DNA from 3 places in the Lentzea sp. NPDC004789 genome. Region 1 is predicted to be linked to each of the others. Evidence: riboswitches for the same ligand, from Rfam matches in the RefSeq annotation. Region 1 holds a riboswitch; each other region holds the start of a gene.
What was found. A riboswitch is a leader RNA that binds a small molecule or an ion and turns the genes downstream of it on or off. The one in region 1 is predicted to bind glycine.

Region 1 (10,181 bases):
GACCTGGGCGTCCTCGGTGACTACGGCGACGTTGGCGCGCCCCCGGTACTCCAGGAGCCTGCTCAGGCCCCGGCCACGGAAACCCAGCAGCAGGCGGCTCCGGAGACTCCGGCCGCCCAGCCTGCAGCGCAACCGCCCGCAGCGCAGCCGCCAGCGGCCGCCCCGGTCAGCTCGTTGAAGCTGGTCGGCAAGTCGGTCGACAAGATGGGCATGGTCGTCCAGGACGGCGACGGCCGCACGATCTACCGCTTCGACAAGGACACCCCGACGCCGGACACGAAGTCGAACTGCAACAACCAGTGCGCCGTCACGTGGCCGCCGTTCCTGTCCGACACCGTCCCGCAGCTCGAGGGCATCGACCCCTCCCTGGTGAAGCTGATCACCCGTGCGGACGGCAAGAAGCAGGTCGCGCTGGGCAACTGGCCGCTCTACACGTACTCGCAGGACCCGGGCCCGGGCAAGTGGAAGGGCCAGGGCGTTGGTGGCACCTGGTTCGTGATCCAGCCCAACGGCAAGCGCAACGTGGAATGCCTGCCTCCTGGTGTGACGGCTCCCGCCGCGTAACCCCCCGAATCATCCCGTTAGGACGGTCCATCTGAGACACATCACACCCTGAACGGTCAGACCCCCGGCCCTGGGGAAGGGGCCGGGGGTTGCCGTCGTTTCCGCTCTCGGCGAGGGCCCGCCCGTGGTGGCGGGCCCTCGCCGTTTTCGCGAGGTCGTGGTACGTTTTTATTCAGCTGGATAAATCTGAGGGGGTTCGGTGGGGTACACGGCCAAGACGGCCGCGCGACGGGCGCAGATCGTGCGGGCGACGATCGAGACGATCGCCGAGCTGGGCTACGACGCGGCGACGTTCGCCCGGATCACCGAACGTGCCGGGCTGAGCAGCCCGCGGCTGATCTCCTACCACTTCGCGGACAAGAACGACCTGCTCAAACAGGTGGTGATCGACGTCTTCACGGCGGCGGCACAGGTCATGGCACCGGCGATGGCCGCGCAGGAGACGTGGAGCGGGAAGCTCCGCGCGTACCTGGAGTCGAACCTGCGGTACCTGCGCGAGCACCCGAAGGAGATCGCGGCGCTCACCGCGATCGGCCCGCACCTGCGCACGGACGAGGGCGCCCCGCACACGAGCACCACCAGTCAGGATTTCAGCGTCACCGACCTCGCCGGGCTGCTCGCGGCCGGCCAGGACGCCGGGGAGTTCCGCGAGTTCGACACCCGCTCGATGGCGGTGCTGATCCGCGCCGCCGTCGACGCGGCCGCGCAACGCGTGCGCGACGGGTCCGATGTGGACCTGGACACCTACACCAGCGAGGTGGTCACCGCGATCGACCTCGCAGTACGGCAGGGGGAACCGTGCTCAAGAAAATCGCCGTAGATCTGCTCGTACCGACCGGTGTCTACTACGGCGCCCGTGCACTCGGCGTCGACCAGACGACGGCCCTCGTGCTGAGCGGCGTCGTACCCGCGTTGCGCGTGGTGCAGTCCGTGATCACCGAACGGCGGATCAACGGCATGAACGCGTTCGTGCTCGCCGCAGTGGCACTGGGCTTCGCGATGTCGTTCGTCACCGGTGAGCCGCGCGTGCTGCTGGTGCGCGCCGCTTGGGGCACCGCGGCGTTCGGGCTGCTGCTGCTCGGCAGCCTGTGGCTCACCAAGAAGCCGCTGGTCTACTCGCTCGCGAACCAGGTGCTGTCACCGGACAGGCAACGGACGCTGGCGGAGAACTGGGAGAGGTACCCGGCGCTGCAACGTGTTCTGCGCGGCATCACGGCGATCTGGGGCGTGATGTTCCTGGCGGACACGGCGGTCCGGGTCGTCATGGCGCTGACGTTGCCGATCGACCTCGTACCCGTGCTCGACGACGCGTTGCTCGTCGTCCTGCTCGTGCTTCTGGTTGTGGTGCAACGGCTCTACGCCCGGTTCGTGATGCGCCGGGCCGGTCTGCGCATCAACGGCCTGCACGTCACACCGGCGACATGATCGCGCTCGTCACCGGTGGCGCGCACGGCATCGGCGCGGCGATCGTGCGACGGTTGATCGCCAGGGGTGACGAGGTGGTGGTCGCCGACGTCGATCCTGATGGTGAACGCGGCAGCCACTTCGTGCTCACGGACGTGCGTTCCTTCGAGGCCAACGAGAACGCCGTCGCGACCGCGGTCGACCGGTTCGGAGGGCTCGGTCTCGCGGTGTTCAACGCGGGCGTGGCCGGGCCGCGCGCCTTCAGCGTCTCGGGTTATCGCGACACCATGCGGGTCAACCTCGACGCCACCGTCTACGGCGTGGCCGCGTGCGCGAAGGTGATGAGCGGCGGCTCGGTGCTGGTGATGGCGAGCATCGCCGGGCTGACCGGCTCACCCGACGTGTACTACGGGACGGCGAAGCACGCCCAGATCGGGTTGGTGCGGTCCGTGGCGCAGACCGGGCCCGGCTTCCGGATCAACGCGCTGTGTCCCGGCTTGGTCGACACGAGGGCGGTGGCGGCGTACCGCTCGGAACTCGTGGCCGCGGGACTGGCGCTGGCGTCACCGGACGAGGTCGCCGTGGCGGCGCAGACAGTGCTCGATGATCACCGCACCGGTCAGGTGTGGACGGTGGAAGCGGGCCGCCCGGCCGCGCTCGCGCAGGGGGTCCCCCTTGCCGGGAAACCCCTCGCAACTCACCTTACTCAGCAGGTCTGACAGTGCCCTGAGCAGCGAAAAAGGGGGCCCGCAGGCCCCCTTTTCACGTCAACCGGGTCAGAGCGTCGAGTAGAGCGGGTGCTTCGCCGCCAGCACCTCGACGCGGGCGCGCAGCTCGTCGATCGCCGCACCCGGCTTCAACGCCTCCGCGATCACGTCGGCGACCTCGGTGAAGTCCACCTCGCCGAAGCCGCGCGTGGCCAGCGCGGGCGTGCCAATGCGCAGGCCCGAGGTGACCATCGGCGGGCGCGGGTCGTTCGGGACGGCGTTGCGGTTGACCGTGATGCCGATCCGGTGCAGGACGTCCTCCGCCTGCTTGCCGTCGAGCTCCGAGTTCACCAGGTCGACGAGGACCAGGTGGACGTCGGTGCCGCCGGTCAGGACCTTCACGCCCGCGGCCGCCACGTCCGGCTGGGACAGGCGGTCGGCGAGGATCTTCGAGCCCTCCAGCGTGCGGCGCTGGCGGTCGGCGAACTCCGGCGACGCGGCGTGCTTGAACGCCACGGCCTTGGCGGCGATCACGTGCTCCAGCGGACCGCCCTGCTGACCGGGGAACACCGCCGAGTTGATCTTCTTGGCGATGTCGGCGTCGTTCGACAGGATCACGCCGCCGCGCGGACCGCCGAGGGTCTTGTGCGTCGTGGTCGTCGTGACGTGCGCGTGCGGGACGGGCGACGGGTGCAGGCCCGCGGCCACCAGGCCGGCGAAGTGGGCCATGTCGACCATCAGGTAGGCCTCGACCGAGTCGGCGATGCGGCGGAACTCGGCGAAGTCCAGCTGGCGCGGGTACGCGGACCAGCCGGCGACGATCAGCTTCGGGCGGTACTCCTGGGCGAGGCGCTCGACCTCGGCCATGTCGACGCGGCCGTCCGAGTCGGACACGTGGTACGGCACGACGTTGTAGAGCTTGCCGGAGAAGTTGATGCGCATGCCGTGGGTCAGGTGACCGCCGTGCGCGAGGTCCAGGCCCAGGATCGTGTCACCCGGCTGGAGCAGGGCGAACATCGCGGCGGCGTTGGCCTGGGCGCCCGAGTGCGGCTGCACGTTGGCGAAACCCGCGCCGAACAACGACTTGATGCGCTCGATGGCGAGGCGCTCCACGACGTCGACGTGCTCGCAACCGCCGTAGTAGCGGCGGCCGGGGTAGCCCTCGGCGTACTTGTTGGTCAGCACCGAGCCCTGGGCCTGCAGCACCGAGACCGGGGTGAAGTTCTCCGAGGCGATCATCTCGAGGGTGCCCTGCTGGCGCGCCAGCTCGGCCGCAACGGCCTCGGCGACCTCGGGGTCGTACTCCGCGAGGGAGGCGTTGAACTGGTCGGACATCTGGAAGAACTCCCTACTTGGCGCGCTTGTAGAACGGAAGTGCGACGACCTCGACCGGCTGCTTCTTGCCGCGGACGTCCACCAGCAGTTGGGTGCCGGGCTCGGCACTGTCCTTCGTCACGTAGGCCATGGCGACCGAGTAGCCGAGCGTCGGGGACAGGGCACCCGAGGTGACCTCGCCGACCACCTCGTCGCCGTTCAGCACCGCGTAACCGTGCCGCGGGGCGCGGCGCTCCGGCGTCTTCAGCCCGACCAGGACCGAGTCCACACCGGACTCCGCGACCTTGGTCAGCGCGTCGCGGCCCACGAAGTCGCCCGGCTTGTCGAGCTTCACGACGCGGCCGAGGTTCGCGTGGTACGGGGTCAGCGACGTGGTCAACTCGTTGCCGTACAAGGGCATTCCGGCTTCGAGGCGCAACGTGTCGCGGCAGCCGAGCCCGCACGGCCTGAGCTCGTGCGCCTCGCCCGCGGACAGCAGCGCGTTCCAGACGGCGGCGGCGTCGGCGGGCGCGAGGAACAGCTCGAAGCCCTCCTCGCCCGTGTAACCCGTGCGGGCCAGCAGCGCGTCGACGCCCGCGACCTTCGACGGGTAGGACGCGTAGTACTTGACCGTCGAGAGGTCGGTGTCGGTCAGTCCGGAAAGGATCTCCACGGACTTCGGACCCTGGATCGCGATCAACGCGTAGTCGGTGGACTTGTCCGTCACAACGGTGTCGAACCCGGCCGCGCGCTCGACGAGGGCGTCGGCGACCACCTGGGCGTTCGAGGCGTTCGCGACGACCATGAACTCCTCGTCGCCCAACCGGTACACGATCAGGTCGTCGATCACACCGCCGTCGGCCTGCGTGATCATCGTGTAGCGCGCCTTGCCGACCGCGAGCGCCGAGATGTGGCCGACCAGCGCGTGGTCGAGCGCCTCGCCCGCCTGCGGTCCGGTCAGCACGATCTCACCCATGTGCGTGAGGTCGAACAGGCCGGCGGTGGTGCGCACGGCGTGGTGCTCAGCGAGCTCGCTGGAGTAGCGCAGCGGCATCCGCCAGCCCGCGAAGTCGGTGAACATCGCGCCGAGCTGCTCGTGCTCGGCGTTCAGAGGCGTGAGGCGGGACATCAGAACGCTCCTCCAGGGTGCGCCGAAGAGCCGGACGGGGCCGGCTGAGGCAACAGAAGAATGACACGGTCCATCAGAGACTCCTCATCTGAGCGAGCCTCCCCCTCTGTCATGAGCCTGAGAGCTTCGCCACCGGAGTGGCTTGCACCGTGGGCGAGGCCGATGGGCCTGCTTTCCAGAGTTGCCTTCGTCGTGCGGTATCTGTGCCTGAGAGATTCCGGGGAGGAGTTGCTCCTTCGGCGCTCCGACTCAACGGAGCTCTCCCGCGCGACATCGACGGCCGTGTTCAGTTGGTAGCCCCAGACGCTAGCAGGCCAAACGTCACAGCGGCACGCCCTGCGCCGTCTTCTCGACCACCTTGCGCTCCGCCCAGAACGACAGGAACGGGATCGTCCCGGCGAGCAGCACGAGGGCGGTGCCCTTCATCGACCAGCGCAGCTTCAGCGCCAGGTCGACGGAAATCACCAGGTAGATGGCGTAGAGGAAGCCGTGGATCGGGCCGACGACCTTCATGAACTGGCCCATGTCCGCGGCGTACTTGAGCACCATCGCCACGCACAACAGCAGCAGGAAGACACCGACCACGTAAGCCATGACCCGGAACCGGGTCAACGCACCCTTCATCTGCCCGCCTTCGTTCAGCGACCGTCCCGCGCGTTGAGGTCCGCGAGCATGCGGTTGTAGGCCGCGAGCTCCGCGTCTTCTTCGTCGTCGAACTGCTCGACAGGCGCGGGTTTGACGGCGTCAACGGTAGTCACCGGCGTCGCGGCGGGTCCAACCGGCTCCGGTGCGGAGAGAGGCTCGTCACGGCGCTGGCGCGCCAAGCGGCGGAAGCGCCACACCATGAAGGCCGGGAAGAGGCCGAAGAGCGGCCACTGGAGCACGTAACCGAGGTTCTGGAACGTGCCGCTGGCGGACTCGAAGCGCTGCCACTGCCAGTACGCGAGCCCGCAACAGGCGATCAGAGCGACCAGGCAACCGAGCCCGATCAAGATTCGCTGGGGGGTGAGGAGGCCGCGCACGACCTCAAGACTACTTGGGTGAGGCCTCCGACAAGGAGGCCGACCCGGTTGGGGGTCCGGGGGCTCGCCCCCGGCTGGGGTGTGAGGGCTCGGCCCCCACAAGACACGCGGAACGATCGAGGTGAGCGATTTCCGCGAACAAGGGGGCCCCAATCGTGGAGCCCCGTTCCTACTACGCCACGCCGTCCCGGCGCTGCCTCTGCAGACGTGCGACGCACCAGGCAGCGGCGGAACCGCGGCGAAGGTGCTGGAGAACCGTCATCGGACCCAAGCGCCGTCCGAGGTCGGCAGGCGTGAGCCCAGCCGCGCGGTAGTCGAGCGCGCGCTGGTCCAACGGGCTGATGCCCGCGTCCCACCACTGCTCGGCCTCGGCGACGTCGCCCACCAGCTGCCAGTAGCTCGCCGCGGCGGCGAGCAGTGCCTCGGGTGCCTCCGGCGCCCGCTTGCGCATCGCGGCCACGTAGGCCGGATCCGCCGAGTCGACCTTGACCAAGCCACGCGACCCGCCCTTGTTGCCTCCCCGCTGCACGGGGATGCCGGGCGCCGAGGGGGGAGCCTCCGCGAGCCACGCGTTCTTGATCCGGTTCACCTCCTGCATCTCTGCGTCATCAGACCGTTCAGCCGCCCACTGCTTCAACAGCTCGTGGACCCCGGAGTCCTCGACCATCCATGCCTCCTCGTCGGTCGGGGATCGGCCATTGCAGCGGAAGGTATTCGGTAGGTCTGACAATCGCCAGACCCTGAATCCCCAGAACACCCGTTACCAGTGCGTGATTGGCCTCATTCCACCCATCCGGCTCAACGCGAATGGCCGAGGATCACCCGCTGTCACTAGCTGATCGGGGTGGCCGTCCCGAAGAGGCTCCTGATGAAGGTGATGATCGACTCCGCGCCCTGCCGCAGCCAGCCGAGCACCGTCTGGACCGCGGCAGCGGACTCCTGGGGCCGGGTGATCAGGAGGAACAGCACCAGCGCGACGCCCGCCAGCACTAGCACCTTCTTGAGGTTCACAGGTACCTCTCCGTCCATGTCGGTCACAGGTGGGGCGGCGGACCGCCCGTGTCACTCGACATGGTCCCTCATTCACCCGTGCGATGAACAACGACCACGCCCAACTGGGGTCAGGATCCACCAGCCACGCACGCCTGCGCGACGGGGAATGTCACCCGAATGGCGGCTAAAGAGGGCGATGTGCAGCGCCGATGTCCTGGGCACGAGGTGAACACGGACACCCTCGCATCCCACAGCTTGGACCAGACACTGTTGCACCGGGCCTCACCCGGATGCCGACCACCCGGCATCACGCTCTGTCACCCCGTCGTGTCCTTATTAATGCGCACCCAGGCATTCATCCAATAACTCCTGACCGACGCAGTTCCATAATTTGGGCATCCGCCACACCCATGTCGGCAAGCACTTCCCCGGTGTTCGCGCCGGTCGAAACCGGAGCCGTCGGAACCGACGTCGGGGTGCGGTCGAAGCGGGGCGCCGGCGCCGGGTGCTGGGCGCCGGAGACGTCCACGAACGTGGCCCGCGCCGCGTTGTACGGATGCCGCGTCGCCTCCTCGGGCGTCAGCACGGGTGCCAGGCACGCGTCGGTGTCCCGCGCGAGGTCGGCCCACTCGTCCCTGGAACGGGTCTTCACCGCCGCCGCGATGCGTTCCCGCAGCTCAGGCCAGTTCGCCGGGTCGTCGCGCGACGGCGCGTCCGCCAGGCCCAGCACGCGCACGAGGTCGGCGTAGAACCTCTCCTCCAACGCCCCGACGGCCACGTACTTCCCGTCCGCGGCCTCATAGATGTCGTAGAACGGCACGCCGCCGTCGAGCAGGTTCTCCCCGCGGCCGCCCTGCCACATGCCCGCGGACCGCATCCCGTGCAGGAACGTCGTGAGCAGCGCCGCCCCGTCGACCATCGCCGCGTCGACGACCTGGCCGCGCCCGGAACGCTCCCGTTCGTACAGTGCGGCGAGCACGCCGACGGCCAGCAGCAGCCCTCCCCCGCCGAAGTCGCCGAGCAGGTTGATCGGGAACGACGGTGGGCCACCGGCGCGTCCGAGCGGCTCCAGCGCGCCCGCGACGGCGATGTAGTTGATGTCGTGCCCGGCCCGGTCGGACAGCGGCCCGTCCTGACCCCAGCCGGTCATGCGCCCGTAGATGAGGCGCGGGTTGCGCGCGAGGCACTGCGCCGGACCGATGCCCAGCCGTTCGGTGACGCCCGGCCGGAAGCCCTCCACCAGCACGTCCGAGCGTTCGACCAGCCGCAGCACCAGCTCGGCGCCCTCGGGCCTGCGGGTGTCGATCGCGACCGAGCGCCGGTTGCGGGTCAGGAAGTCGCCGGGGACCGTCGGGCGGCTCCCCGGTTTGTGCACCTGGATCACCTCCGCGCCGAGGTCGGCGAGCACCATGCAGCCGAACGGCGCGGGCGCGAGGCCGGCGAGCTCGACGACGCGAAGTCCCGCGAGAGGCCCACTCACAGGGACCTCGCGATGATTTCCTTCATGATCTCGTTCGTGCCGCCGAAGATCCGCTGCACGCGGGCGTCGGACCAGGCACGTGCGATCGGGTACTCGTTCATGTAGCCGTAGCCGCCGAAGAGCTGCACGCACTCGTCGACGACCTTGCCGAGCCGGTCGCTGGCCCACCACTTCGCCATCGCCGCGGTCGGCACGTCCAGTTCGCCGCGCAGGTGCTTCTCGATGCACTCGTCGATGAACGCCCTGGTCACGGCCGCCTCGGTGGCGCACTCGGCGAGTTTGAACCTGGTGTTCTGGAACTTGATCAGCTCCTTGCCGAACGCCGTGCGCTCCTTCACGTACTTCAGCGTCACGTCGACGGCGGCCTCGATGCCCGCGACGCAGCAGACGCCGATGATCAGGCGTTCCTGCGGCAGCTGCTGCATGAGCTGGACGAACCCGAGGCCCTCCTGCTCGCCCAGCAGGTTCGCGACGGGCACGCGCACGTCGTCGAAGAACAGCTCGGCGGTGTCCTGGCCCTTCATGCCGGCCTTGTCGAGCACGCGGCCGCGCCGGATGCCGTTCTCCACCACGATCAGCGAGATGCCCTGCGCGCCCTGCGCCGGGTCGGTCTTCGCGACCACGATCACGAGGTCGGCCTGCACGCCGTTCGTGATGAACGTCTTCGAGCCGTTGACGACGTAATCGTCGCCCTCGCGGATCGCCTTCGTGCGGATGCCCTGGAGGTCGGAGCCCGCACCGGGTTCGGTCATCGCGATCGCGCCGACGTACTCGCCGGACGCGAGCTTGGGCAGCCAGCGCCGCTTCTGCTCCTGCGAACCGTAGGAGTTGAGGTAGTGGGCGACGATCCCGCTGTGCACGCTGTTGCCCCAGGCGCTGTCACCGGCGCGCGCCTGTTCTTCGAGCAGCACGGCCTCGTGCGCGAACGTGCCGCCGCCGCCTCCGTACTCCTCGGGGATGCTCAGGCACAGCAGGCCGAGGTCGCCGGCCTTGCGCCACAGGTCCCGGTCGACCTGCTTCTGCTCGGCGAAGCGTTCCTGGTGCGGCGCGACCTCCTTCTCCATGAACGTGCGGGCGAGCCCGCGCAACTGGTCCAGGTCGCTGTCCATCCACCGCGATCGACGCTCTGCCATGCGTTCCACACAACCACCGGGCAGTGATCCACGCCATGACCGGCGCGCCAGGCCGTCCCCCGAAAAAGTGAGCAAAAATCCCACCCCGGTCGTCCAGACTGCACGGCATGCAGATCCACCAGGTCACGCCGGACGAGTGGCGGCTGTGGCGCGACATCCGCCTGGAGGCGCTGGGCAGCGATCCCGAGGAGTTCGGGTCGGCGCTCGCGCGCGAGCAGGAGTTCGGTGAGGACGAGTGGCGGGCGCGTGCCGCGGAAGGGCTGAAGGTCGTCGCACTCGATCCTGATCCCGCCGGCCTGGTCGCCGCCACCGCGGAACCCGACGGGCTGTACCTCTACTCGATGTGGGTGCGGGAGTCGCACCGCGGCCGCGGACTGGGAGAAGCCCTGGTCAGCGCCGTGCTGACGTGGGCGGCAGCGGAAGGCTGGAAGGTCG
Region 2 (10,181 bases), on a different contig from region 1:
GGGTACGGGCCGGTGCCGATCGAGACCCCCGAGGGGCGCGCGGAGTACGTGCGCAGGCAGGCGGCGTTCGCCGAGCGGGCACAGCCGTTGCGAGAACGGCTCGTGTTCGTATGCCAGTCGATACTTGGAGTGACTTCACTTCGCTGACAAAGTTCACCTGTTAGCGTGATTGGTGGACGTCGGGGGCCGCTGAGTAGTTGTGAGGGATCGATGTCTCGACACCGCGCGCTGCGGGCGAAGGTGCGGCGCGGGATCGCCAAGTGGCCCGTGCTCATCGTCGTGTTCGTCGTGCTGATCGGCCTCGGCTGGCTCGCCCTGTCGTGGGCCGGCGGGGTGCTCGAACGGCGCTCCCAGGCTCTCGCGCAGAACTGCAGCGAGGGCGACTCGGTGCTGCGGGTCGCCGCCACGCCCAGCGTTGCGGAGTCGGTCGCGGACGTTGCGCGCGCGTACAGCGCGACACGGCCCGTTGTGTACGACCACTGCATCGCGATCGAGGTGACGTCCCTGGACTCCTCCGCGGTGCTCGAAGGCCTGACGACGACCTGGGACGAGGCGAAGCTCGGCAAGCGCCCGCACGCGTGGCTGCCCGACTCGACGCTGTGGGCGAACCGGCTGACCGCGCTCAACGCGAAGCTCGTCGGCGCGGCGCCGAAGTCCGTCGGCACCTCGCCGGTGCTGCTCGCCGCACCCGAGGCGGCCGCACCGGTGCTCAAGGACTTCCGCTGGTCGGACATGCCCGACGTGACGGACTGGACCAGGTTCGGCCAGTCCTGGGGACGGTTCAGCGTCGCGATGCCCGACCCGGCCACGAACACGGCCTCCGCACTCGCGATCCAGGCGGCGCTGGCCGGCGGCAAGGGCCCCGTGACGGCGGAGTCGCTCGCGTCCGAGGCCGCGAAGGCGAAGCTGTCGAAGCTCGCGGCCACGGTGCCGCCGGAGGTGCCGGCCACCACGCGCGACGCGTTGGGACGCCTCGGCGACAGCGCGACGGTCAACGCGGCGGGCTTCTCCGTCACACCGGTGTCCGAAGTGGACCTGTTCAAGCACAACACCGGCAAGGACGCGCCGTCCAAACCCCTCGTCGGCGTGCTGCCCGCCGGCCCCGCGCCCGTGGCGGACTTCCCGTACGTGGCACTGGGAGGTTCCGAGGTCGGTGAGGCGGAACAGCGTGCGGCACAGGCGTTCCGCGAGTTCATGACCCAGCCCGCGCAGCAGAAGATCCTGGCGAAGGGCGGCCTGCGCGTCGAGTCCACTCAGGACCGTCCGTCGCCCTCCCCCGGCGTTTCCTGGGCGCCCGTAACGGAGAACCTCGTCGCCGCCGACGCCGTGACGACCCAGCAGATCTCCTCGGCCTGGGCGTCGGCGGACCGCGGCGGCCAGGTCGTGACGGTGCTGACGGACGTGTCGACGTCCATGAAACCCCGGCTGGACAAGGTGAAGTCCGCGCTGCGCGGCCAGGTCGACAGATCGGTGTCCGGGTCGTTCGGGCTCTGGGAGTTCGCCCGCGACCTGGACGGCACCAAGCCCTACAAGCAGCTCGTCGCGACCGCGCCTGTCACGGAGAAGCGCGAGGCGTTGCGCAGGTCGATCGACGGCCTCAAGACGGCGGAGGGCTCGCAGCTCTACAGCGCGCTGGCGGCCTGCTACGAGAGCGCGCACGACGGCTTCGTGGCCGGGCGGGTCAACCGCGTCGTGGTGATCACCGACGGGAAGTCGGACGGCGGGATCGACCTGGCGGCGTTGAAGTCCCAGCTGCACGGGACGGCCCTGGCGATCAGTTTCATCGCCATCGGCGGTGAGGTGGACAAGGGCGCGTTGACGGACATCGCGCAGACCACCGGTGGATCGGTTTCCGTGGTGGAGAACGACGGGATCGAAGCGGCGCTCGGCCAGGTGCTGTCGACGAAGGCCTGACGGGAACCGAGCCGCGACGTCGGCCGTTCTGTCCGGCATGGGGGAACAACGGATCCTGGTCGCATCACTGCCGTTCGCCGGGCACGTGGGCGCGATGGCGGCGGTGTCCAACGAGCTCGTCAAGCGCGGCCACCACGTCGTGGCCTACACGGGCGCGAAGTACCGGCACCGGTTCGAGGGCGCCGAGCACCTGCCGTGGAAGCACGCGCCGGACTTCGACGACGCCGAGCTCAACAAGGTGTTCCCAGCCGTCGGTGACGGCAAGGGCATGCGGGCGAACTTCGCCAACGTCCGCGACGTGCTGGTCGGAACCGGTGCGGCACAGGCGAAGGACGTGCTGGAGGCCGAGTTCGACCTGGTCGTCACGGACCACCTGGCGTTCGGGGCCGCGATGGCCGCCGAGATCAGGAACGTGCCCCAGGTGACGGTCGCGGTGACGCCGCTGGTCGTCAGCAGGCCACTCGCCAGGGTGGTGTCGCGGCTGATCGTCGACGGGATGTTCAACCGCATGCGCGCGGAGGTGGGCCTGAAGCCTCAATCCGGCGGGCTGGAGGCCTTCTACTCGCCGGAACTCGTGCTGGCGCAAGGAGTTCGCGAGCTGGAGACCGTGCGCGTGCCTGAGCAGGTCGAGTTCGTCGGACGGTTGATCAGTCCTGCCACGCGGAACGACCTGCCCGAGTGGTGGTCGGAGCTCGACGGCCGGACAGTGGTTCACGTGACGCAGGGCACGCTGGAGACCGGCGCCGATGACCTGCTCAAGCCCGCGATCGAGGCGCTCGCTGGGCACGACGCGCTGGTGGTGGCCACGACCGGGGGTGCGCCGGTCGACGCGTTGGGAACGTTGCCGGGCAATGTGCGCGCGGCCGAGTTCATCCCCCACGACCTGCTCCTGCCGCGCACCGACGCAATGATCACCAACGGCGGGTGGGGCGGGGTGCTGGCGGCGCTGGAGGCGGGCGTGCCGATGGTCGTCGTGCCGGGCGAGCTCGACAAGGCCCAGGTGGCGAGAAGAGTGGCACGGGCAGGAGCCGGAATCGTCCGCAGGACACCGAGGAACCTGCGGCAAGCGGTCGATCAGGTGCTGTCGGAGCCGCGCCACGGCGTCCGTGAGCTGGGCCGGAAGATCACGGCGGCCGGTGGCGCGGCCAGGGCTGCGGATCTGGTCCTCAGGCGGCGTTGAACCGATCGGGGTCCGGGCCGGTGCGGGTGCCGTTGTCGAGCTCGGCGATCACGGTCATGTCGTCGGGAGCCAGCTCGAAGTCGAAGATGTCGATGTTCTCCTTGATCCGGTAGGGCGTGACGGACTTCGGGATCACGACGTTGCCGAGCTGGACGTGCCAGCGCAGCACGATCTGGGCCGGGGTCTTGGCGTACTTCTCGGCCAGGCCGGTGATCTCCATGCGGCCCAGCAGCGCGCCCTGGGCCAGTGGCGACCAAGCCTCGGTGACGATCTTGTGCGCGCTGTGGAGCTTGCGCATCTCCGTCTGCTGCAGCCACGGGTGCAGCTCGATCTGGTTCACCGCGGGGACCGTCGGGAACTCGTCGAGCAGCCGTTGCAGGTGGTGCGGCTGGAAGTTCGACACGCCGATCGCGCGCACCCTGCCGTCGGCGTAGAGCTGCTCCAACGCGCGCCACGTCTCCGCGTACAGGTCGCGGGACGGGACGGGCCAGTGGATGAGGTAGAGGTCGAGCACGTCGCGGCGCAGGCGGCGCAGGCTCTCGTCGAACGCGCGCAGCGTCGAGTCGTAGCCCTGATCGGAGTTCCACAGCTTGGTCGTGATGAACAGGTCGGGGACGCCGGCGATCGCGTCGCCGACGCCGGACTCGTTGCGGTAGGCGGCGGCCGTGTCGATGCTGCGGTAGCCGGCTTCGATCGCGGTCGTCACCGCACCGGCCACCTGGTCCTCCGGCACCTGGAAGACGCCGAAGCCCAGTTGAGGGATCCGTACTCCGTTGTTCAACGAGATCATCGGAACCATGCGCGTAGCTTCGCACCGTTGTAGAGGTCCTGCATCGCCTTGATTGTCTCGATCAGTTCGTGTCTCAGCTCGACTGGCGCGACCACCTCCACGTCGGCACCGAATTTCAGCAGGTCAGCGACCGCGTGCCGGGTCGACTCGGTGGGAAAGCCGAATTCCTCGCCCGGTTGCGGGGACGTTTCGCGGATGACTCGGGCCTGATGACCGCTGAGCAGGTACTGGCTCTTGTCGAGGCCTGCCCGGGTCATGCGGACCGTGATGCGCTCGCCGTACATGCGGGCCTCGAACTGCTCCGACCACTCCGCCCAGTACCGCGCCAGGTCGAAGTCGCGCGGCCGCTCGAAGGTGTCCGGAGTGGACTGAAGAGCCAGCACGCGCGACACGCGGTAGGTGCGGCCGCTGCCGACGAAGTACCAGGTGCCCGCCTTCAGCACGAGCCCGTACGGGTCGACCTCGCGCTGCACGGCCTGACCGCCCCAGCGCTCGTAGGTCATCCGCACCCGGCGCTGCTCCCAGACGGCGTCGGCGATCGTCGCGAGGTGCTCGGTGGGCTGGTCGCCGCGGAACCACGTCGGGGTGTCGAGGTGGAAGCGCTGGCGGATCTGCTCCGCGCGCGTCCGCAGCTCGGTCGGCAGCGCGGCGAGGAGCTTGAGCTGGGCCGCCGCGGCGAACTCCTTGAGCCCCAGCTCCTCGGCCGGGCCCGGCAGGCCGGCGAGGAACAGCGACTGGGCCTCCGCGCCGGTCAGCCCGGTCAGGCGGGTGCGGTAGCCGTCGATCAGCCGGTAGCCGCCGCTGGGGCCGCGGTCGGCGTAGACGGGGATGCCGGCGGCGCTCAGCGACTCGACGTCGCGGTAGATCGTGCGCGGCGAGACCTCCAGCTCGGCCGCCAGTTCGTCGGCCGTCATCCGGCCCCTCGACTGCAGCAGCAGGAGCACCTGGATGAGCCGGCTGGATTTCATGCCGTAAACCTGACACGAACTGTCAGTTTCTGCCAGCAGAGTGGTTCTCATGAAGGCAACCGGAAGCATCGAAGTGAAGAGCTGGGACGAGAACACCTGGGACGGCCGTTCCTACAAGGAGGTCGAGGGCCGCAAGCTCACCGAGGCGCACGTCTCGTTCTCGTACGCGGGCGACGTCAGCGGCGTCTCGCAGTGCCGCTACCTCATGTACTACAGCGACGACGTGGCCTGGACGACCGCGCTGGAGGAGATCGCGGCCGACGACGGCACGCTGGTGCTGCGGCACGTCGGCGCCTACCGGACCGGTGTCGAGGCCGTCATCGAGATCGTCGACGGCACCGGCAAGTACGCGGGCGCGAAAGGTGCGGCCACCGTCGACTGGGCGGAGGATGGCAGCGGTACCTACACCCTGGAGTACGAGGTCTGATCATGACCAACGCCCCCGTCTACGACGCGGCCCGCCAACGGATCACCTCGCTCGTTGAGGGCCGTGACCCGCAGACACCCGTCGCGGCGACACCGGGCTGGTCGGTCAAGGACGTGGTGGCGCACCTCGCCGGCGGTCTGCGCGACTTCGTGGACCGCCGGTTCGACGGTGTCGAGACCGGCGAGTGGGGCGAACGGCAGGTGCGCGACCGCCGGGACAACTCGCTGGACGACGCCTTCGCGGAGTGGGACGCGAACCGGGAGCTGGCGGCGCCGTTGTTCGACACGCCCATGGGGTCCGTGCTGATCGCCGAGATCGTGCAGCACGAGCACGACCTCCGCGCCGCGCTGGGCGTGCCAGGCGACCGGGACGGCGTCGCGGTGCGGTCGGCGCTCACGAAACCGTTGCAGCAGCTCGATCAGCGGATGCGGGAGAACGGGGTGCCGGCACTGCGGATCGTGCTGGAGCACGGCGACCGCGTGCTCGGGCACGGTGAGCCGGCCGGGACGTTGCGCACGACGTCGTTCGAGCTGATGCGGGCCATCGGCGGACGGCGGTCGGTGGACCAGATCAAGGCGCTGGACTGGGACGGTGACCCGGACACATGGATCGCCGCCCTCGCGCTGTTCGGACGGCACCGGCCAGAGCCGTTCTGCGAGTGAGACGATCTCGCCGTGTCAGAGGACCAGATCTGCCAGCGCTGCGGCGAACCCGTCGACCTCGGCCAGGAGGACTTCGAGCTGTTCGAGCGCATGCACCCCGAGTGCTTCCACTACGCGTTCGAGCACGACCTCACCAAGCCGGGGCTGCGCGAGGACGAGGACTGCGGCGACCCCGCCTGCCCGTCAGCGGGGTGAGATCAGCGGTATGAGAAACGGGCGCACCCCCGAGTGCGCCCGTTTCCGTTGAACACAGGTCAGCTGCCGTACGCCGAGAGCGGCGGGCAGGAGCAGACCAGGTTGCGGTCGCCCTTCGCGCCGTCGATGCGGCGGACCGGCGGCCAGATCTTCGGAGCGCCCGTACCGGCCGGGTAGACGGCCTCCTCACGGGTGTACGGGTGGTTCCACTCGCCGACGGTCACGCAGGCCGCGGTGTGCGGGGCGTTGCGCAGCGGGTTGTCCTCGACGGGCCACTCGCCCGCACCGACGCGGTCGATCTCGCGCTTGATGGCGATCATGGCGTCGATGAACCTGTCGATCTCGGCCAGGTCCTCGGACTCGGTCGGCTCGACCATCAGGGTGCCGGCGACCGGGAACGACATCGTCGGCGCGTGCAGGCCGTAGTCGGCGAGCCGCTTGGCCACGTCGTCCACCGTCACGCCGGTGGCCTTGGTGATCGGGCGCAGGTCGAGGATGCACTCGTGGGCCACGAAACCGCCCTCACCGGTGTAAAGGACCGGGTAGTGCTCGTCGAGGCGGCGCGCCACGTAGTTCGCGGCGGCCACGGCGGTCAGGGTGGCGCGGCGCAGGCCGTCGCCGCCCATCATCCGCACGTAGGCCCACGAGATCGGCAGGATCGACGCGGACCCCCACGGAGCGGCGCTGATCGGGCCCACGCCCGTCTCCGGGCCCGCGGTGGGCTGCAGCGGGTGGTTCGGCAGGAACGGCGCGAGGTGCGCGCGCACGCCGATCGGGCCGACGCCGGGGCCACCGCCGCCGTGCGGGATGCAGAACGTCTTGTGCAGGTTCAGGTGCGAGACGTCCGACCCGAACTTGCCGTAGCGGGCGAGGCCGATCAGCGCGTTGAGGTTCGCGCCGTCGACGTACACCTGGCCGCCCGCGTCGTGGACCAGGCCGCAGACCTCGCGGACGGTGTCCTCGTACACGCCGTGGGTCGACGGGTAGGTGATCATGATCGCGGCGAGGTCGTCGGCGTGCTCGGCGACCGTCTCGCGCAGGTGACCCATGTCGATGTTGCCCTTGTCGTCGCACTTCACGACGACGACGCGCATGCCGGCCATGACGGCGGACGCGGCGTTGGTGCCGTGCGCGGACGACGGGATCAGGCAGACGTCGCGGTCGGCGTTGCCGTTGGCGCGGTGGTAGGCGCGGATCGCCAGCAGACCGGCGAACTCACCCTGCGAACCGGCGTTGGGCTGCAGCGACACCGCGTCGTAGCCGGTGACCTCGGCGAGCCACGCCTCCAGGTCCGAGACGATCTTCAGCAGGCCCTTGGCGTCCTCGACGGGCGCGAACGGGTGCAGCGTCGAGAACTCCGGCCACGTGATGGACTCCATCTCCGCGGTCGCGTTCAGCTTCATCGTGCACGAGCCGAGCGGGATCATGCTGCGGTCGAGCGCGACGTCCTTGTCCGACAACGCGCGCAGGTAGCGCAGCAGCGCGGTCTCGGAGCGGTGCGCGTGGAAGACCGGGTGGGTCAGGTAGTCGGACGTGCGGCGCAGGTCGGCCGGGATGCCGTCGGCGGTGTCGGCGTCGATCGCGTCCACATCGGACCCGGTGACACCGAACGCCTCCCACACCGCGACGAGGTGCGCGCGCGTCGTCTTCTCGTCGCAGGCGATGGCCACGACGTCGGCGTCGACCTGGCGCAGGTTGATGCCGGCCGCACGAGCCTTCTCGACCACAGCGGCGGCCTGGCCTTCGACGCGCACCTGGACGGTGTCGAAGAACTCGCCGTGCACGACGTCCAGACCGGCCTCGCACAGGCCGGTGGCGAGCACGGTGGCCATGCGGTGCACGCGGGTCGCGATCGCCCGCAGACCCTCGGGACCGTGGTAGACCGCGTACATCGAGGCGATCACGGCGAGCAACACCTGCGCGGTGCAGATGTTCGACGTGGCCTTCTCCCGGCGGATGTGCTGCTCACGCGTCTGCAGCGCCAGGCGGTAGGCCAGCGAGCCGTCGGCGTCGACGGACACACCGACGAGACGACCGGGCAGCTGACGCTCCAAGCCGGACCGGACGGCCATGTAGCCGGCGTGCGGGCCACCGAACCCGATCGGCACGCCGAAGCGCTGCGTCGTGCCGATGACGACGTCCGCGCCGATCTCGCCCGGCGCGCGCAGCAGCGTCAACGCGAGCAGGTCGGCGGCCACGACGGCCTGCGCACCGGCGGCGTGGATCTCCTCGATGAGCGCCTTCTGGTCACGCACCACACCGGAAGCGCCGGGGTACGACAGCAGCACGCCGAAGAAGTCCCCGCCCAGGCCGAGCCCCTCGATGCCCTGCGACAGGTCGGCGACGACGATCTCGATGTCCAGCGGCTCGGCGCGCGTCTCGATGACGGCCAGCGTCTGCGGCAGCGTGTCGGCGTCCACGACGAACTTGTTCGACTTGGAGCGGCCCGCGCGGCGCACCAGCGTCATCGCCTCGGCGGCGGCGGTCGACTCGTCCAGCATGGACGCGTTCGCCACCGGCAGGCCGGTCAGGTCGCCGACCATGGTCTGGAAGTTCAGCAGGGCTTCCAACCGTCCCTGCGAGATCTCCGGCTGGTACGGCGTGTACGCGGTGTACCAGGCGGGGCTTTCGAGGACGTTGCGCAGGATCACGCCCGGCGTGACGGTGTCGTAGTAGCCGAGACCGATCATCTGGGTCATCGGCCGGTTCTGCGCCGCGAGCTCGCGCAGCTCGGCCAGCGCCTCGGTCTCGGTCGCCGGGGCGGGCAGGTCCAGCACGAGGTCGCGCTCGTGAATGGACGACGGCACCGCGTGCTGCGCCAGCTCCTCCAGCGACCCGACGCCGATGACGTCGAGGATGCGCGCGAGTTCGGCGGGCCGCGGACCGACGTGGCGGTCGGCGAACGGGGTGCCGTGCTCAAGAGCGGCGAGCGGAATGCGGTCCTGCGTCATCTAACGCCTCCGGGGGGCCTTAAGGGCACACGTGTCCTGGTGCCCTCCCCGCTCTGTCCGTACCCCGAAGGGCGCCTGAGAGGTTCACCCCTGCCGTGACTGGGGCTTTCACCGTCGGCGGGACCGCGGAAAACACTTCTGCGGTCCACTTTCCAGAGGCGTCTCGCTCACGCGGTCCTGGGTGCCTGAGAGGTTCCCGGGGAGGGAATTGCTCCTTCGGCGCCGGACTCGGGGCCCGGTCTCTCCCGCCTGAGTTCAGCGACTACCCGCGAAGAATACCCGCAGGCAGCCCCGCTAGTCCCTGCGGCGCGACCTACGTCTCAGGCGAGGCCACCCCGAAGTCCCGGAAACGGCACGCGGGGAGCTTTCGTACTCTCCTGCAGTACGCAAGGTCCCCACGTACGAACCGAACACCAAGGCCCCAGCCCGTCGCGCGCGACCACACACACGCACACGCGGGGAGCTTTCGTACTCCACTGCAGTACGCGAGGTCCCCACGTGCGAACCGAACGACAGGGCCCCAGCCCGTCGCGCGCGACCACACACACGCACACGCGGGGAGCTTTCGTACTCTCCTGCAGTACGCAAGGTCCCTACGTACGAACCGAACGACAGGGCCCCAGCCTGTCGCGCGCGACCACGCACATGTGCACGCGGGGAGCTTTCGTACTCCACTGCAGTACGCGAGGTCCCCACGTGCGAACCGAACAGCAAGGCCTCAGTCTGTCGCGCGCGAGCACGCATATGTGCACGCGGGGAGCTTTCGTACTCTCCTGGAGTACGCGAGGTCCCCGCGTGCGAACCGAACGACAGGGCCTCCGCCTGTCGCGCGCGAGCACGCACATGGGTACGCGGGGAGCTTTCGTACTCTCCTGGAGTACGTGGGGTCCCCGCGTGCGGGGCGGGAGGCGGGGGAGGGTCAGCCTGTGGCGCGCTCGCGGCGGCGGCGGGCCAGTTCGTCCTCCGTCATGGGAGCGATTTCCACGCCGTCCGCGCGTTCGGCCGGGAACTCGTGGATCGTGCCGCTGATCTCGCGCATCGCACCGGACACCGCGATGCCGAACACGCCCTGACCGCCCTGCAACAGGTCGACG
Region 3 (10,181 bases), on a different contig from region 1:
CAAGATGCTCGACGAGCAGGAGGTCTGGTCGTTGGAGCGGCAGTTCGAGTTCGGGCTGGACTGCGTGATCGACGGCATCAAGGCGCGGGTGACCGCCCTCAGATAGGCGAAACCCCCGCAGCGTTGATCGCGTGCGGGGGCCTCATTCATTCAGTTGGCCTTCAGATGACGGACTCCAGCGGCGTGTGCACGAGGCCGGTCGCCTCGGCCACCGGGCCGTTGGTCAGCCGGCCCGCGTGGACGTTGAGGCCCAGGGCGAGCGAACGGTCGTCCTTGAGCGCCTTCTCCCAGCCCTTGTCGGCCAGCGCGACCGCGTAGGGCAGCGTGACGTTGGTCAGCGCGTAGGTCGAGGTGCGCGGGACGGCGCCGGGCATGTTCGCCACGCAGTAGAAGACCGAGTTGTGGACCTCGTAGGTCGGCTGGGCGTGCGTGGTCGGACGGGAGTCCTCGAAGCAACCGCCCTGGTCGATGGCGATGTCGACGAGCACGGAGCCCGGCTTCATGTCGGCGACCAGCGCGTTCGACACGAGCTTCGGTGCGGCGGCACCGGGCACCAGCACGGCGCCGATCACCAGGTCGGCCTCGCGGACGGCCTGCTCGATGGCGAACGAGTTGGAGGCCAGCGTGCGCAGACGGCCCTGGAACTGGGCGTCGATCTGACGGAGGCGGTCGACGTTGGTGTCCAGGATCTGCACGTCCGCACCCATGCCGACGGCGATGGTGGCGGCGTTGACGCCCGCCACGCCACCGCCGATCACGACCACGCGGGCCGGGGCGACGCCGGGGACGCCACCGGGCAGCACGCCGCGGCCGCCGGAGGGCTTCATCAGGGAGAACGCGCCGACCTGCGGGGCGAGGCGGCCCGCGACCTCGGACATCGGGGCGAGCAGCGGCAGCGCGCGGTTGGGCAGCTGCACGGTCTCGTAGGCGATGGCCGTGGTGCCGGACGCGAGCAGCGCCTCGGTCAGCGGCTTGTCGGCGGCGAGGTGCAGGTACGTGAAGAGGGTCTGGCCGGCGCGCAGCCGCGGGTACTCCTCGGCGATGGGCTCCTTGACCTTGAGGACCATGTCGCCCTCGGCCCACACGTCGTCGGCGGAAGCGAGGATCTTGGCGCCCGCGGCGAGGTACTCCTCGTCCGTGATCGCGGAACCCAGACCGGCACCCTGCTCGACGAACACGTCGTGGCCGCGGCTGGTCAGCTCGTGAGCGCCCGCCGGGGTGAGGGCGACGCGGTACTCGTGGTTCTTGATCTCGCGGGGAACTGCGATCCGCACGGTGACTCCTCCGATCGGGCTGGCCTCTGTTCAACAATCTGAGGCAGCCGGAAGGTCATGTCACCGTGCGGATCGCACTATCCGGTCACTGTGCGGTTGTTCCGTCAGGACAAAGCCACTTTGAACACCCATGCGTGCTCGCCGACGCCCGCAGGCACGTCGACCACGAGTTTTCCACCCGATCGGGTCCATTTCAGGGGCCTGTCGTACCCCAGCAGCGTGACGCGGTCACCGTCCTTGATCGGCACTGGAGCGTCGACCACGAGCTGTGACCCCGGCTGGGCCAGCGAGGTGATGTAGAACGCCTCGTTCGGCCGGCCAGGAGTTGTCATCGTGAACCGCAGCGAACCCAGCTGGGCCATCCGCGACCAGTACGTCGTGCCGTAGATCGACTCGCCGTTCGTGCGCAGCCAGGCGCCCGTCTCGCGCAACCGCTGCTGCATGATCTCGGGGATCGAGCCGTCCGCTCGCGGGCCGATGTCCAGCAGGAAGTTGCCGTTCTTGGACGTCGTGTCGACCAGCGTGCGGATCACCTCGTCCGCCGTCATGTACATGGAGTCCGGCGTGGCCCGGTTCCACCCGTACGAGCGCGGGTCGAGGCCGCGCGAGGCCTCCCACTTCTTCACCACGGTGTTCGGGTACGTCGCGTACTCCGGCGTCGTGTAGTCGTGGGTCGGGATGCCGCACCGGTCGTCCACCGTCACGTCCTTGGGCACCGCCCGGTTCTTGGCCTTGTTGAAGTAGTCCGCCAGCACCCGCCGCGAGTCGTTGGCGCCGCCGATGTCGCACCAGATGACGTCCGGGTCGTACCCGTCGACCAGCTCGGTCATCTGCGGCGCCTGGTAGTCGCGCACGAAGTCCCGTCCGGCCTGGTAGCCGGTGTAGGGCTCGGGCGCTCCGCTCCACGGGTTGCGCGGCCCGTGCCCGCTCCACGGGTTGTCCGGGTTGAACCACTCGGGCATCGAGAAGTAGAGCCCGTTCTTGAGGCCCGGCGTGTACTTCCGCGACGCGTCGAAGAGCTCCTTCACCAGGTCGCGGTGCGGGCCGAGGTCGACGGCGTCCCGGCCGGACACCTTCGAGTCCCACAGCGCGAAACCCTCGTGGTGCTTGGAGGTCAGCACGTAGTACTTCGCCCCGGCCTCCTCGAACAACCGCACCCACTCGCGCGGGTCGAACTTCGCGGCGGTGAACTGCGGGATGAACTGGTCGTAGGCGAAGTCCTCGCCGTACGTCGCCGCGTGGTACGGGTTCACCGCGTTCGACGGGTCCTGCATCCACTGCCAGTACCACTCCGCGTACTGCTCACCCGGCGGCGACCACGCGGGCACCGAGTAGAGCCCCCAGTGGATGAAGATCCCGAACTTCGCGTCGTCGAACCAGTACGGCGACTCGTGCGCCGCCAGCGACGCGTCTGTGGCCTGGTAGTCGGCCACGCCCAGGGAGAACCTGGCGTGCTGCGCCGCCGAGACGCGGCCGGACCGCGCCGTCACCTTCCCGTCGAACGTGCCGGTCCGGTAGGCGTGGATGCCGATCCGCACTCGCGCCTCCTCACCGGGCGCGAGCCGTTTCACCGACGCCGGTTGCAGTGTCACCACCCCCAGCCCCTCGGCGCTCACGGAGATGTTGGACACCCACTGGTCACCGAGGTTCACGACGGTCGCCTCGATCGTCTGACCGCCCACGCGCGGCAGCTTGGTCGTGCTGCGCGCGCTGCGGACCGCGAGCACCTGTCCCTTGGCCGCCGGCTGCACCGACAGCGCGAACACGTGCAGCGAGGACTTGCCCTCCACCGCCGGGTTCGTCACCGGCAGCGTGACCGCGACCGCCTCCTTCTGGGGATCAGCCCACAGTTGCGCGGTGCCGATCGACACGGGGTGCTCGTCACGGCCGCCGGGCGAGTACCGGAACGGCGTGGAGATCGGACCACTGCCCGAGTACCAGTCAGGTCCGCTGATCGCTCCCGTCGTCGAGGACCCGTCCGCGTAGTGCACGGTCGCGGTGCCGCCGGCTGCCCCGTACGACGACGCCACGAGCAGGTGCACGGTCAGGTAGTGCCCTCGGGGCAGGTCGATCCGCTGGCCGAGAGCGACCACGTTGTTGTTCTTGGTCTGTGAATTTCCCGGGAAGAGGTACGGCACGCCATCGGCCGTGACCTGCCCGGACGGGAGTGCCTCCGCGGGGAAAGCGTAGCCGGAACCGTCGAAGTTCCCGGTACGGTCGGACGCGGTGTCGATGCCGTCGTTGTCGAAGAGGTGGCTGATGGGGACGGTGACCGGAGCCGGTGCAGCCGCGGCCGTGGCGGCGGGGACGGGAGTCAGCACCAGTGTGGTGAGCAAGGCGACGATGAACGGTTTCCGCATGAGACCTCCGATGTCTGCCTGCACTCACCATGGCAGCGCTCTCCCCGATGTCAACCGTCTCGCGTTGACACTTGGCAGTGGCCGCACATAGCGTTCGCGCTCGAGAACTGAAGACCGGCCGCGGTGCCCGTGAGGCACCAGAACCCGAGTGGGAGAGACCTCGACGAAGAAGTCGGGGCGCCGAAGGGGCAAGCTCCCGCACACTCTCAGGCAGCAAGACCGCTCGGGGTAGGCAACTCTGCACGGCGGAGGGGGCTGTTACCAGACCGAGCCGTCTTAGCCAGAGGAGTCGCCGTGGAGTTCCCCGAGAACCTGCTCTACACCCACGAGCACGAGTGGGTCGACTGGACGCCGGGCACCCAGGACCCGCTGACCTGCGGCATCACCGCCTATGCGGCCGACGCGCTCGGCGACATCGTGTTCGTCCAGCTGCCCGAGGTCGGCGCGAAGGTCGTGTCGAACGAGGTGTGCGGCGAGCTCGAGTCCACCAAGTCCGTCAGCGACCTGTTCTCCCCGGTCACCGGTGAGGTCATCGAGGTCAACGGCGCGGTCGTGGACGACCCGGCGATCATCAACAACGACCCCTACGGCGAGGGCTGGCTCTTCCGCGTGCGCGTGGAGTCCGCGGAGAACCTGCTCACCGCTGCCAAGTACGCGGAACTGACCAAGGACTGATCAGTGGCGATCAGCGTTTTCGACCTGTTCTCCGTCGGCATCGGACCGTCCAGCTCCCACACCGTCGGCCCGATGCGCGCGGCGGCGATGTTCGTCGAGAAGCTCGGGGCGCGGGTGTCCGAAGTGGACCGCGTGCACGTCGAGCTGTTCGGCTCGCTCGGCGCGACCGGGCACGGCCACGGCAGCCCGAAGGCCGTTTTCCTCGGCCTGGAGGGCAACCTCCCGGAAGAGGTCGACCCGACGGTCGCGGCGGTCCGCGTCGAGGAGATCGTCTCGACCGGACGGCTGCGGCTCGGCGGCGTGCACGAGATCGGCTTCGTGCACGACCGCGACCTCGTCATGCACCGGCGCAAGTCACTTCCGTTGCACCCCAACGGGATGAGCTTCGAGGCCTACAAGGGCGACGAGTCCGTCGAGCACGCCGTGTACTACTCGATCGGCGGCGGTTTCGTCGTCGACGAGAACGCCTCGGGCACCGACCGGATCAAGCCCGACACCACGCCGTTGCCGCACCCGTTCCTCACCGGCGACGAACTGCTCGCGCGCTGCCGGGAGACCGGTCTGTCGATCAGCGAGATCATGATGGCCAACGAGCTGTCGTGGCGGTCGGAAGCCGAAGTCCGGCAAGGACTTCTGCACATCTGGCACGTGATGCAGGAGTGCGTGGAACGCGGCTGCACCGAGCAGGGCGTCCTGCCCGGCGGCCTCAAGGTCCGCCGCCGCGCCGCCGAGATGCGCAAGCGGCTGGAGGGCGAGCACTTCGTCACCGACCCGCTGCGGGTCATGGACTGGGTGACGCTCTTCGCGTTGGCGGTCAACGAGGAGAACGCGGCGGGCGGCCGGGTCGTCACCGCGCCGACCAACGGCGCGGCCGGCATCGTCCCAGCGGTCCTGCACTACTACACCAAGTTCGTGCCGGGGGCCAACGACGACGGCGTCGTCAGGTTCCTCCTCACGGCCGGTGCGATCGGCGTGCTGTTCAAGGAGAACGCCTCGATCTCCGGTGCCGAGGTCGGTTGCCAGGGCGAGGTCGGCTCGGCCTGCTCGATGGCCGCGGGCGGGCTCGCCGAGGTCCTCGGCGGCACCCCGGAACAGGTCGAGAACGCCGCCGAGATCGCCATGGAGCACAACCTCGGCCTGACCTGCGACCCGATCGGCGGCCTGGTCCAGATCCCGTGCATCGAGCGCAACGCCGTCGCGTCGATCAAGGCGATCACCGCGGTGCGCATGGCGTTGCGCGGCGACGGCTCGCACTTCGTGTCGCTGGACAAGGTCATCAAGACCATGCGGGACACCGGCAAGGACATGTCGGTGAAGTACAAGGAAACCGCGCGTGGCGGCCTCGCCGTCAACGTCATCGAGTGCTGAGTTTCCACAACACTTTGGCGGGCGTGCGTCTCAACTGCGCCTTGTGCACTTTCGTCACGCACGCCCGCTGCCACACTCGCGCCTTGTGGTCACCGCGTACGAGCCTCTGAACTCGCAGCACATCGCGAACCCGTACCCGCTGTTCGTGCACTTCCGGGCGTGCGAACCGGTGTTCTTCAGCGAGGAGAACGGTTACTGGGTGGTGAGCCGGTACGACGACGTCGTGCGGGTGCTGAGAGACCCGAGCTTCGCGGCCACGTCCCACCACCTGGATCCCCAGGTGCGCAGGGCACTTCAGGACACCTTCTCGGCACGGCGGATGGCCAAGCTGGAACCGCTGGTCCGCGACTTCGCCGACCGCCTGATCGACGGCTTCCCGGGCTACGGCCACGGCGACTTCGTGCCGCTGTTCGCCGACCCGTTCCCCGCCATGGTGATGCGGGTCGCGATCGGCACCCTGTCACCGGCAGAGCAGAAACCGTTGGCGGACTTCGACATGACGGTCAACGTGCTCGCGCTCGGCCTGCGCTCGCTGCTCGCCGGCCGCCGCAGGCACTGGATCGGGATCGTCGACGATCCCGCCACGATCCCGTCCGTCATCGAGGAACTGCTCCGCTACGAGGGGCCGATGATGAGCCTTTTCCGTTGCGCCACCGAGGATGCCGAGATCGGCGGACATCCGGTGCCGGCGGGGGCGAAGGTGCAGGTGCTCCTTGCCGCCGCGAACCGCGACGAGGCCGTCTACCACTGCCCGGAGGCGTTCGACCCGTCCCGGCAGATGCCGACCGTGCACCTCTCACTGGGTGCGGGCCCGCACTTCTGCGTCGGCGCGGCACTCGCGCGCATGCAAACCCGTGTGGCGCTGGAACAACTGTCGTCCCGGTTGCCCGGACTGCGGCTCGCACCGGGCCAGTCCGTCACGTTCCGGCCGGACCTGCGCACGCGCGTGCCGGAGCGGTTGATCGTCGAGTGGTGAGGTCTAGCCGCGGCTGTCGTACGCGCGCTGTGCTTCGAGCACGTCCGGCATGCGCGCTTCGAGCAGGTGGATCAGCGACAGCAACCGTTCCGCCGTCTCGCGGCCGAGCGGCGTGAGGCTGTAGTCGACGCGCGGCGGGTTCGTGGGCTGCGCTTCGCGGTGCACCAGCCCGTCCCGTTCCAGCGCGTGCAACGTCTGCGACAGCATCTTCTCGCTGACGCCGTCGACCCGGCGGCGCAGCTCGTTGAACCGCAGCGACCCGTCCACGAGCGCGCCCAGCGTCAGGCTGCCCCACTTGCCCGTGACGTGCTCCAGCGTCGGGCGTGACGGGCACGCCTTGGCGAACACGTTGTACTCCATGGGGGCCATGGTACCTGGTGGGAGCGCTTACGAAAAGTAAGCTCCAAGGTGAGAGGTAGTCTGCGCCCGGACGCCTCGTCCCGGCCGACGAGCCGTCCGCCGCTCTCGACCACGGCAACACCGAGGTGGTCGTGTCGCTGTGCTGCGAGAGACGGCGGACGGAGGCGCGTGCGTGGTGATCGCCACCCACGACGACTGGGTGCGTGACCAGTGCGACGACGTCGTCTCGGTGAACGACTACGTGCCCTGATCAGAACGGCCAGTCGGCGTTCCGGCCCGCTTCGAGCAGCGGGACCATCCGGAACGTCGCATCGGTCAGGCCGCCGAACTCGTGGCGGTCGGCCTGGCCGGTCGCGAACGCCGCCTGCCGGTACCCGTTCAGGTTGAAGCCGTAGATCGGCACGTGCCGCGGCACGGCCTCCGCGACGCCCTGGCCGTGGTGACCGCCGACCGTCTGCATGTCCGAGATGATGAACACGCGGTCGTGGCCCCGGTAGGTCCGCTGCAGCGACCCGACGATGTCGGTGCCGTGCCCGACCTCGCCGATCCGCTGCAGGAACCGGTCGATCTCGCGGATGACCGACGCCCCGCGCGGCACGTCGTGCCGGAACGTGCCGTCCGCGAACCCGACGACGTCGACCTGCTCGCCCTTGGCGCCCAGAGCGACACCGAAGACCGCCGCCGCCTTGGCCGGGGTGACCTTCGACTTCGCCGAGATCGTGCCGTGCGTCATCGACGCCGAGGTGTCGATGAGGATCAACGACCGGCCCGGCAGTGCCGGCAGGTTCGCGAGCGACGCCTGCAGTGCCTGGTCCAGGGCGTGGCCCCAGCGCAGGCTCGGTGCCGCCTCGTACGCCGACAGGAACCGGAACGGGAACTGCCGCGAGCGCGCGACCTGGCCGGGGTCGGCCAGCCGTGCCGCGACCTTCGCCGCGGCCTCGTCGGACATGCCCGCCTCGTCGAAGTTGCGCAGGTTGCGCAGGCAGTTGCCTGTGACCAGACCGGCCACGATGAACAAGTTCGATGGCTCAACCGTCACGCAGTAGGTTGGACGCTCTCCTCCGTCCTCGATCGACACGATTCGGTCCAACGCGATCGCTTCGTCGTAGCCGTGCATTTCGCTGCCCGCCGGGGACACGTGCGCCACCCGCTCTGCCAGTTGCGCAAGCTTTGCCGCCTTGTAGCTGATTCGAAGATCCAGCAGGTCAGCGAGCCGCACCAGTGCGGTTGCCCTGTTCACCTCGACGACGTGAAGAGGGAACCGGCTCTGGATCCTGTCGCTGGTCGCTCGCACCCTGCGCTCTCGGATGATGTTGGTGACACCAAGTCGAAGCAGCGCATCCGAGACCTGCTCGGCCAAGCGGCGCGACACCGTCGCGTACTCGACCGAGCCGTGCATTGTGCCCTTCGGGTTCATGCGCTCACGGACACAGCCGTCTGTGTCGATCAGCCCGGAAAGCGCACCGATCCAGAATTCGCGGCTGAACGGTCTGTTGGGCAACGCCTTGACTTCGCAGCGCTTTCCCCACACCTCGTAGGAGCGCAGGATCTCGGTCATCGGGTTTCGCTTCCACTGCTTGAACGGAAACCGCAACCGCACGATCCGGTTGTTCACGGTCTCCGTCACGCCGCACCCGTGCTTCGCAGCGTAGTCCCGCATGAACGCCACAGCGCCGTCGTCGGGATCGCCGTGGAATTCGGGAGTGAGCGCTGTCATGCCGCCGTCGCCAAGCATCGCTCCGACGAAGTACCCGTCCCATGCGTCGCCCTCGTCTCCGAAGTAGGCGGCAGTCAGAGGGACGGGCACGCGGTCACCTGGACGCAGCTCACCGGACGTGGTCCACTCCCATGCTTGACGACCAGTGCGGCGCTGACGGATCCAGCGGTGGTCCGTCGTGGCGTCGACAATCCGGCCGGACGCGAATCGGATGGTCATGACCGGTCGGACACCGGTGTCGAGCCACGCTGTGGGAATGGTCGGAACGAGGTTGCCCACCGCGTGATCACGAGGTCCCTGGTTGGCGCCGTACTTCACCAGGCGTGCGTCCCAAGCCTTGTCGTAGGAGAGAACAGGCAGCCGCCGAGTGACGACGTCCTCGATGGGCGCCGTGGTTCCATCTGCGAGCCAGACAGGGGTGCCTTCCGCGAGGCATGCCATGTAACCCATCGACGGCGCGAGCGCCTCCCACACCTCCCGGGTCAGCGGACCCTGCAGCCACCCGGCCACGGCCTCCCACGTCATCCCGGCGCGGCGCAGCACGTCGGCGGCGTCGGGCCGGGCGAACAACGCGCGGCGCTGCTCGACCGGCCACGCCATGAGCTCGCGCCGTGCCGCGATCACGCGCAGCGCGTCCGGCACCGCGATGTCGGCGGTGCGGCGGCGGTCCAGCACGTGCTGGAACAGCGAGCCCTGCCAGTCGGCGGCGGGCGAGGGGTGCACGAGGTTCAGCACGTCGGCCATGCGGAAGCCGCGGGCGTCGCTGTCCCACTTGAGGACCGCGCGCTCGTCGTAGAGCCGCCTGACCGCGTCGGCGATGCCGCGCTTGATCGGCTTCGGCACGCGCCGGCCGTGCGTGCTCGTCCAGCAGGCGAGGAACTCACCCGGCTCGTCCGCGCGCTGCAGCACCGACTCGACGACCGCGCGGTTGGTGACGCCCGCGTCCGAGGAGGCGGCGAGCCGGGCGTGGACGAACTCGGCCGCGCCGACGAGCGACGCCGTGCGCATGTTCGCCTCGTTGCGCAGCCACTTCAGCAGGCGTGCGGTCCACACCGGATCCGTGAGCGCCGCCTCGCGGACGAGCTGGGCGAACCGGGTGTCGCGCTGAGCGCCGGACTCGTAGAAGGTGTTCTCGCCACCCATGTTCGACACGGCGAGCAGGAACAGCTCGGACTTCGTGTCGCGGACGTGGCCGTCGCCGCCCTCGTAGGTGCGGACGGCCGGCGTTGGCACCGTGGCGATCGGGCTGGTGCCCGCCGGACGTGCGCGGAAGACGTTGAACTTCGCCATCGGCTCTTCCCCCTCAAGCAAAAAGAAGGGGAGCCCACGAACTCCACACGTGTCCGAGATCAAGGTCGCGGAAGGTACGTTGCTGCTCTACCAGACTGAGCTACAGCCGCAATGGCCGGCAGGATTCGAACCTGCGACCCGCCCATCCCAAGTGGAAGTAA

Region 2: linked by a shared signal. The riboswitch ahead of gcvP (aminomethyl-transferring glycine dehydrogenase) and the one ahead of gcvT (glycine cleavage system aminomethyltransferase GcvT) in region 1 are both predicted to bind glycine.
Region 3: linked by a shared signal. The riboswitch ahead of gcvH (glycine cleavage system protein GcvH) and the one ahead of gcvT (glycine cleavage system aminomethyltransferase GcvT) in region 1 are both predicted to bind glycine.

Annotation. Positions count from the first base shown of each region.
Region 1 is NZ_JBSGBE010000007.1:212,771-222,951, reverse strand. It holds gene ACWEIJ_RS18630 (COG4315 family predicted lipoprotein) at 1-564, shown strand, start outside; gene ACWEIJ_RS18625 (TetR/AcrR family transcriptional regulator) at 764-1,384, shown strand; gene ACWEIJ_RS18620 (VC0807 family protein) at 1,363-1,989, shown strand; gene ACWEIJ_RS18615 (SDR family NAD(P)-dependent oxidoreductase) at 1,986-2,687, shown strand; gene glyA (serine hydroxymethyltransferase) at 2,745-4,010, opposite strand; gene gcvT (glycine cleavage system aminomethyltransferase GcvT) at 4,024-5,118, opposite strand; glycine riboswitch at 5,218-5,302, opposite strand; glycine riboswitch at 5,304-5,394, opposite strand; gene ACWEIJ_RS18600 (DUF3817 domain-containing protein) at 5,440-5,742, opposite strand; gene ACWEIJ_RS18595 (hypothetical protein) at 5,757-6,140, opposite strand; gene ACWEIJ_RS18590 (helix-turn-helix transcriptional regulator) at 6,313-6,807, opposite strand; gene ACWEIJ_RS18585 (hypothetical protein) at 6,972-7,169, opposite strand; gene ACWEIJ_RS18580 (CaiB/BaiF CoA transferase family protein) at 7,489-8,613, opposite strand; gene ACWEIJ_RS18575 (acyl-CoA dehydrogenase family protein) at 8,610-9,746, opposite strand; gene ACWEIJ_RS18570 (GNAT family N-acetyltransferase) at 9,854-10,181, shown strand, end outside.
Region 2 is NZ_JBSGBE010000015.1:13,681-23,861, reverse strand. It holds gene ACWEIJ_RS29905 (3-methyladenine DNA glycosylase) at 1-147, shown strand, start outside; gene ACWEIJ_RS29900 (substrate-binding domain-containing protein) at 211-1,914, shown strand; gene ACWEIJ_RS29895 (glycosyltransferase) at 1,952-3,094, shown strand; gene ACWEIJ_RS29890 (aldo/keto reductase) at 3,081-3,893, opposite strand; gene ACWEIJ_RS29885 (helix-turn-helix transcriptional regulator) at 3,881-4,852, opposite strand; gene ACWEIJ_RS29880 (DUF3224 domain-containing protein) at 4,902-5,279, shown strand; gene ACWEIJ_RS29875 (maleylpyruvate isomerase family mycothiol-dependent enzyme) at 5,282-5,941, shown strand; gene ACWEIJ_RS29870 (hypothetical protein) at 5,954-6,136, shown strand; gene gcvP (aminomethyl-transferring glycine dehydrogenase) at 6,196-9,087, opposite strand; glycine riboswitch at 9,250-9,345, opposite strand; gene ACWEIJ_RS29860 (MerR family transcriptional regulator) at 10,007-10,181, opposite strand, start outside.
Region 3 is NZ_JBSGBE010000001.1:150,344-160,524, reverse strand. It holds gene ACWEIJ_RS00705 (TetR/AcrR family transcriptional regulator) at 1-106, shown strand, start outside; gene ald (alanine dehydrogenase) at 162-1,274, opposite strand; gene ACWEIJ_RS00695 (alpha-L-fucosidase) at 1,379-3,634, opposite strand; glycine riboswitch at 3,774-3,866, shown strand; gene gcvH (glycine cleavage system protein GcvH) at 3,929-4,309, shown strand; gene ACWEIJ_RS00685 (L-serine ammonia-lyase) at 4,313-5,677, shown strand; gene ACWEIJ_RS00680 (cytochrome P450) at 5,763-6,653, shown strand; gene ACWEIJ_RS00675 (winged helix-turn-helix transcriptional regulator) at 6,657-7,013, opposite strand; gene ACWEIJ_RS00670 (LAGLIDADG family homing endonuclease) at 7,264-10,020, opposite strand.